Regions from separate parts of the Ochrobactrum sp. PL_is501 genome, predicted to be linked through region 2. Evidence: predicted binding sites of a transcription regulator. Region 2 holds the regulator's gene; each other region holds the start of a gene.

Region 1 (2,202 bases), on a different contig from region 2:
AATGCCCAGCCGCCACAGAGGCTTACCCAAAACTGCATGAAGCAGACTTCTCAGCCGTTCTCGTCATTCTCGATAGAGAATTCCATGCGGTCTGCCGAAAAACGGGTCAAGGAATATTGGATCGGCTTTCCTTCCGTATCGATATTCACCGCCCGCGCCGTAAGTACGATGGCGCCGGGAGACAGTTTCAGGTTTCTAAGGTCTTCCGGGTCGGCGTGGCGGGCCGATATGACCGTCGATTTTCGCAGATAGTCGGCAATACCGGCGGCTTTGAAAGCAGCCGTGATCGAGCCGCTTTCCGCATAATCCTTCACAAAGGAAGGGAATCGAGCGGCATTAATCCAGTGGGTGGCCGTCGAAACAGGGTAGCCATCGGCATTGTGCATTGTTTCGAGCCGGATCACCTCTTCGCCGGGATGCAGTTCCAGCGCATGGGCGATATCCGGAGAGGCGGGTTCGATGGCTGAAGCCAGTAAAATCCCCTGCATTTCCCGCACCTGCGAGGCGAGCGACTGAGAAATGCGGGTGCGGCGCCCGATCTGGTAGGTGAGGCGTTTTGCATTGGCGACGAAAGTGCCGCGTCCCTGTTCGGCACGCAGCACTCCTTCCTGTGTCAGCGCGGCGATGGCGCTGCGCACCGTATGGCGATTGACCCCGAACCTGTCGGCCAACTCCATCTCGGCAGGCATGCGCGCGCCAGACTGAAGCTTCCCGGCTCTGATCTCGCCACGAATCTCGTCGGCAATCTGCCGCCAGATGGCAACGCCGCTGTTTCTCTCAATTCGTCCACTCTTTTTCATCAGCGCCTTTGTCATCAACTGTCATCGTCCTGTCATTGGCAGGGTGTAATCATTCTGATATTGTATAGTTGTCTATATAACTAGACAATAAGGGCGATCAGGTCAACTGAATTAGATAGGGCGGAAAAAGCTCATGCAGACAACGCGACACAGCACAGGCGAAAGTGAAGCTCGCGCCGCCGCTGGAAGCAGGCCGACAGCGGATGCGGTGCAGATTGCACGGCAGGCAAGCATGGCGCTGCTTGCGCAGGCGAGTGGCGAAGAGCTTAAGGCGCTTTGGCAAAACTGGACGGAAAAGCCGCAATTTGAAGTTTTGCGCGGTCCTGAAACCGGGCTGGTCATGCTGCGCGGGCGCATCGGCGGCGGCGGCGCTCCTTTTAACGTTGGTGAAGCGACCGTCACGCGGGCGACCGTTCGTCTGGCAAACGGTTTCGTCGGCCATGCCTACGCGCTGGGCCGCGATCAGGAGAAGGCAAAGCTTGCCGCCCTGTTCGACGCAATCTGGCTCGATGAGGGAAAGCGCAGCGCCGTTGAAAGCGAAGTGCTGGACGTGCTGCGCCATCGCATGAATGCCGCTGATGACAAGCTGCGCGGCGAAGCTGCCGCCACCAAGGTCGATTTCTTCACAATGGTTCGGGGAGACAACTAATGCTCCAATCTTCTGCTTTCGAAGGCGGACTGGCCGATCCGGTCAATGAGGCGCAGTCGGCTTTTCATGGCGTTATGCACGCCATGGCCAATCCCGGCCAAATCTATCCGCTGGCGCGTGCAGCCACGCCGCCGCAGCCGCTGACGCCGGAGCTGGGCGTTATTGCAGCCACTCTGCTCGATCACGACGCCAGCATATGGGTTGATGCTGAAATTGCCGCCAATCAGGAGGCAGCGGCCTGGCTGACTTTCCATACCGGCGCGCCAATCATTGAGGAGCAGTCGAGGGCACAGTTCGCGCTCGTGACAAATGCGCAATCGCTGCCAGCGCTTTCTTCCTTTGCGCAAGGCGAACCGGAATTCCCCGATCGTTCGACCACGGTGGTTCTCGCCGTTGCGTCTCTGACAGACGGGCAGGGTTTTGTGTTGAACGGCCCCGGCATCAATGGCGAGCGCAAGCTGCATGTCGATGGTCTGCCGCAGGATTTCATCCGGCAATGGCACGAGAACGGTGCGCAATACCCGCTCGGCATTGATCTTGTTCTGGTCTGCGACGGCGCCGTTGCAGCACTTCCCCGCACAACCAGAATTTCTGCTCTGGAGGGCTGAAAATGTATGTTGCCGTAAAGGGTGGCGAAACGGCCATCCGCAATGCCCACCGCCTTCTCGATGATCGTCGTCGCGGCGACCGTGCAGTTCCAGCACTTCGTCTTGACCAGATTGCCGAACAGCTGGCGCTGGCCGTTGATCGCGT
Region 2 (2,202 bases):
GTTTCGGAATCACGCCAGCCGGTAAAGCTCTATCGCGGTCTGGAAACGCTGGCCGAACTGGCGCTGACCCAGCTGAAGGACGTTCTCGACGCCTATGCGTCGCGTTCGGTGCAGCAGATCAATGTCGTTCGCGACCGCGACGACGAAATTGACGCCATGTACACGTCGCTGTTCCGCGAACTCTTGACTTACATGATGGAAGATCCGCGCAATATTTCCGCCTGCACGCATCTTCTGTTCTGCGCGAAGAATATCGAGCGCATCGGCGATCACGCGACCAATATCGCGGAGACTGTTTATTACATCGTGACCGGCCTGCAAATGCCGGCTGAGCGACCCAAGGAAGACCTGAGCCACGGTATTGTCGTGGATGAGGCGCGTAAACCCTGAACTGCAACCGGCCGGACTTTGGTCCGGCGGCTGAGAATGTATGAATAGCGCGGCGGCACGCGGTCGATTGGGGGGATTGTATCCACCGCCCGCCGAATTTGGATAGGGAAATACTGGATGTCACAGGCACCCAAAATCGCTGTGGTGGAAGACGAAGAGGCGCTGAGCGTTCTGCTTCGCTACAATCTTGAGGCAGAGGGCTATCAGGTCGATACGATGCTGCGCGGCGACGAGGCCGAAATCGCCTTGCGCGAGAATGTGCCGGATCTGCTCATTCTGGACTGGATGCTGCCGGGCGTATCGGGCATTGAGCTTTGCCGTCGCCTGCGCCAGTGGCCGGAAACCGAGCGCCTGCCGATCATCATGCTGACGGCGCGTGGCGAGGAGAGTGAACGCGTCCGCGGTTTAAGCGTCGGCGCCGACGATTATGTCGTAAAGCCATTTTCAACGCCGGAGCTTCTGGCCCGCGTCAAAGCAATGCTGCGCCGCTCCAATCCGAGCATCCTGTCTCACGTGCTGAAAGTGGGCGATCTTGTTCTGGACCGTCAGCAGCATCGGGTTTACCGCAAGGAAAAGGAAGTTCGTCTTGGACCGACGGAATTCCGGCTGCTCGAATATTTCATGATGTCGCCCGGCCGTGTCTTCTCGCGCAGCCAGCTTCTGGATGGCGTTTGGGGTCCCGATATCTATGTGGATGATCGCACCGTGGACGTCCATGTCGGGCGGCTTCGCAAGGCAATCAATGTCGGTCGTGCGCTTGATCCGATCCGGACCGTTCGCGGCGCCGGTTATTCTTTCGGTTGATCGACACCGTTTCGAAACTCTCAAATACAGCTCTTGATCGGCCCGTCATGTTCATCGTGGCGGGCCGTTTCACGGGTGATAGGCCCTGGGCAATGCTGACCCGATTCGCATCAGCCGGGTCAAAACCCGCGCCAATTAGGCGTTTTCACGCGATGTTACAAATATGTTTCCAAAGTTGACGGCAACCAACGGAACCCACGAAAAACCCAATTTTTGCAGGTCATTTGAAGCAGCATGAATGTGGTCGGGAAAACTATCCAAGCAAACACGAATTAAGGCAGCGATATGGCGTGTATTGCGAGAATTTGAATCGCATTAAATCAATATCTTATCTGAATTCGTAATTCTCGTTAATAAATTATTAATATATTTAAATGGCTTGTAGGCATATTCGCACTCTCGATTCGGGATTCATTTGAGGCTGTCTGGTCGCCTCCTGCATCGTTGGGATTTGACGCTTCGCCTTTTTTTGGCCTAAAAATTCCAAAACCTTGAATTCGATTGAGCGACAGTAGGATGAGCGATTTTGATCTTCGTCCTCTTTGACTTGCACCGCAGTCAGACGTTCCCGCGCATCGTTTCGGATGTGTCTGCCTGAACGTATGACTGGATCAGTTAAGGGTCCTAACATGAGACTGAGCCATTGACGCGCGCCGCGAAGTGGAAATTGCCCGTTCTTATCGGGCTGGTGGTTGCGCCTTTCGTGGTGACCGGCTGCACGACGACCGGGACTTCGGGAAAAGCCAATTCGGAAAAGACGGCGGCAAGCCACGTCAAATCCGTCAATGGCGTGAAGACCTACACCTACACCGCGCGTGACAAGGAATGTCTTGAACGCGCGATGTTCTTCGAATCCAACCGTTCGAGTCCCGACGGGCTTCTGGCTGTCGGCACGGTCGTCATGAATCGTCTCGCATCGGGCCGTTATCCTGATACGATTTGCGGTGTGGTCGGTCAGAAGAACCAGTTCGCACCCGGTGTTCTCACCCGCAAGATGAATTCCAAGGC
Region 3 (2,202 bases), on a different contig from region 2:
ACGACATGGAGGAACTGGTCGACATCGAAGCACAGCCTTACGGCATTGCCGACAAGCCGAATGCACCGGCGATAAAGATCGGAAATGGCGAGATCACTTTCGATCAAGTCACCTTCCATTACGGCAATCACGATGCGGCTCTCTATCGCGACTTCTCGGTCAAGATAGAGGCTGGCGAGCGTGTCGGTCTGGTCGGTCATTCGGGTTCGGGCAAGACGACCTTCGTCAAGCTGATCCAGCGGCTTTACGATGTCAGCGGCGGCGCGATCCGGATTGACGGGCAGAACATCGCCGATGTCACGCAGGCATCGCTCAGGTCGCAGATCGCCATCGTGCAGCAGGAGCCGATCCTGTTTCACCGGACGCTGGCCGAGAACATCGCCTATGCCCGCCCCGGCGCGACGCAGGCGGAGATCGAGGAGGCCGCAAAGCTTGCAAGCGCGCACGACTTCATCAGCCGTCTGCCGAAGGGCTATGCAACGCTTGTCGGCGAACGCGGCGTGAAGCTGTCGGGTGGCGAGCGCCAGCGTGTGGCGATAGCGCGCGCGTTTCTGGCGGATGCACCGATCCTCATTCTGGATGAGGCCACATCGAGCCTTGATTCAGAATCGGAAGTGCTGATCCAGCAGGCGATGGAACGGCTGATGGTTGGCCGCACGACGCTTGTCATCGCACACCGGCTTTCGACGGTTCGCGCGCTCGACCGGCTGCTGGTTTTCGACAAGGGCAAGATCCTTGAAGAAGGCGATCACGACGCGCTTATCCGCAAGCCGGGCGGCATCTATCGCCGCCTGTTCGAACGGCAGGCGCTGGAACTGACCAAGGGGCTGGAAGACGTCATTTCGTAATCCGCTCCGCTATGTTGCCCCGCAATGTGGCGATGGACAGGGCCGGAGCGATCCGGCCCTGTTTTCATTTCATATTCATTTGTATTTACGCATGTTTTTAACCCTGACGGGCGCCCGCTTTCGGCAGACACGCTCCATTCATCATCCATTCAGATCACGGCGCGTATCACTCGCGACCCAAGCGCGGGTCAAACGTGAGTTGACATTTCCATGACGGAAATGTGACACGCTTTTTGAAATTATCGGGAGTTGCGAGTACATGTCGGATGTGATGGAAAACGCAGAGACGCGTCGCTGGAGCGATGCGGCGATTTTCGGGCCCGCCCGCATGGCGTGGCCCCTGCGCTTTGCCGCAATCGCACTTGCCTCCGTCGTTCTCTCAACCCTGCTTGTCTTTGCCGTCGAATGGATCGTGCGCGGCTCGTTCACCGAAACGATGCAGTTCTTTCGCACGCCGCACAAGCCCGCATGGACGACCGTGGCGCTTTTCGTCGTCATGCTCACCGCAAGCGACGCGATTTTCGGGCGCATTCATTACGGCTTTTTCGTCATCGGCCCCATGATGCTGCTTGCCGCCACAACGGCGCGCGAAAAGAGCCTCTATCTTGGCGACCCGCTCTATCCGAGCGACTTTCTCTATGCCCGCCAGATCGTCGACCTGCTGCCGCTTCTGGTGCGCGACCGGCCATGGAGCGCTCTGGGCATCGGCCTGCTGCTCATCGCCTGCCTGGCGCTGATGGTGTCCGTTACCCTGTTCTGGTGGCGGCGCTTCGATCCCATTCCGTGGAAGGGGCGCATGCTGCGCCTTGCCTTCGCGCTGCCGCTGCTGGCCTGGTTCGCGGTGATTTCCGACTATGCGAGTTTTTCGCTGGCGCGGGACCGTCTGCGCATCCTGCCCATCATGTGGGACCAGAAGGAAAATTACGCGCATAACGGCTTCACCATGGCCTTCATCCTGAATGTGCCGATGGCAACCGTCTTCGCCCCTGACGGCTATTCGCCCGAGACAATCGCCGCCATCGAACCGCCAGCGCAGCTGATCCCTGCCGCCTTCGACAGCAGCAAGCCCGACGTCATCATGGTGATGAGCGAATCCTTCTGGGACCCGACGCGCCTTCCGGGCGTGGCTTTCAGCGCCGACCCGATCCCGACAGTGCGTGCGGAACAGTCCGGCCATGTTTTCTCGCCGGAATTCGGCGGCATGACCGCCAATGTCGAATTCGAGGCGCTGACTGGATTTTCCAAGGCTTTCCTGCCTTCCGGCAGCATTCCCTATCAGCAATATATTCGCCGCCCGCTGCCGTCGCTGGCAAGCTTCTTCAAGGATCAGGGCTATGCCACGCGGGCGATCCAC

What was found. Region 2 encodes PhoB, which activates phosphate uptake and scavenging genes when phosphate is short. Its sites were predicted from a motif close to TGTCATNNANCTGTCAT; they were not measured.
Region 1: the regulator PhoB is predicted to act here: its motif matches at 820-836, upstream of phnF (phosphonate metabolism transcriptional regulator PhnF).
Region 3: the regulator PhoB is predicted to act here: its motif matches at 1,059-1,075, upstream of AC0TOF_RS15225 (LTA synthase family protein).

What each region holds. Positions count from the first base shown of each region.
Region 1 is NZ_JBVPGR010000037.1:235,902-238,103, reverse strand. It holds gene phnF (phosphonate metabolism transcriptional regulator PhnF) at 51-800, opposite strand; gene phnG (phosphonate C-P lyase system protein PhnG) at 934-1,449, shown strand; gene phnH (phosphonate C-P lyase system protein PhnH) at 1,449-2,057, shown strand; gene AC0TOF_RS17035 (carbon-phosphorus lyase complex subunit PhnI) at 2,060-2,202, shown strand, end outside.
Region 2 is NZ_JBVPGR010000030.1:140,714-142,915, reverse strand. It holds gene phoU (phosphate signaling complex protein PhoU) at 1-390, shown strand, start outside; gene phoB (phosphate regulon transcriptional regulator PhoB) at 508-1,194, shown strand; gene AC0TOF_RS05650 (cell wall hydrolase) at 1,838-2,202, shown strand, end outside.
Region 3 is NZ_JBVPGR010000036.1:388,445-390,646, forward strand. It holds gene AC0TOF_RS15220 (ABC transporter ATP-binding protein) at 1-848, shown strand, start outside; gene AC0TOF_RS15225 (LTA synthase family protein) at 1,108-2,202, shown strand, end outside.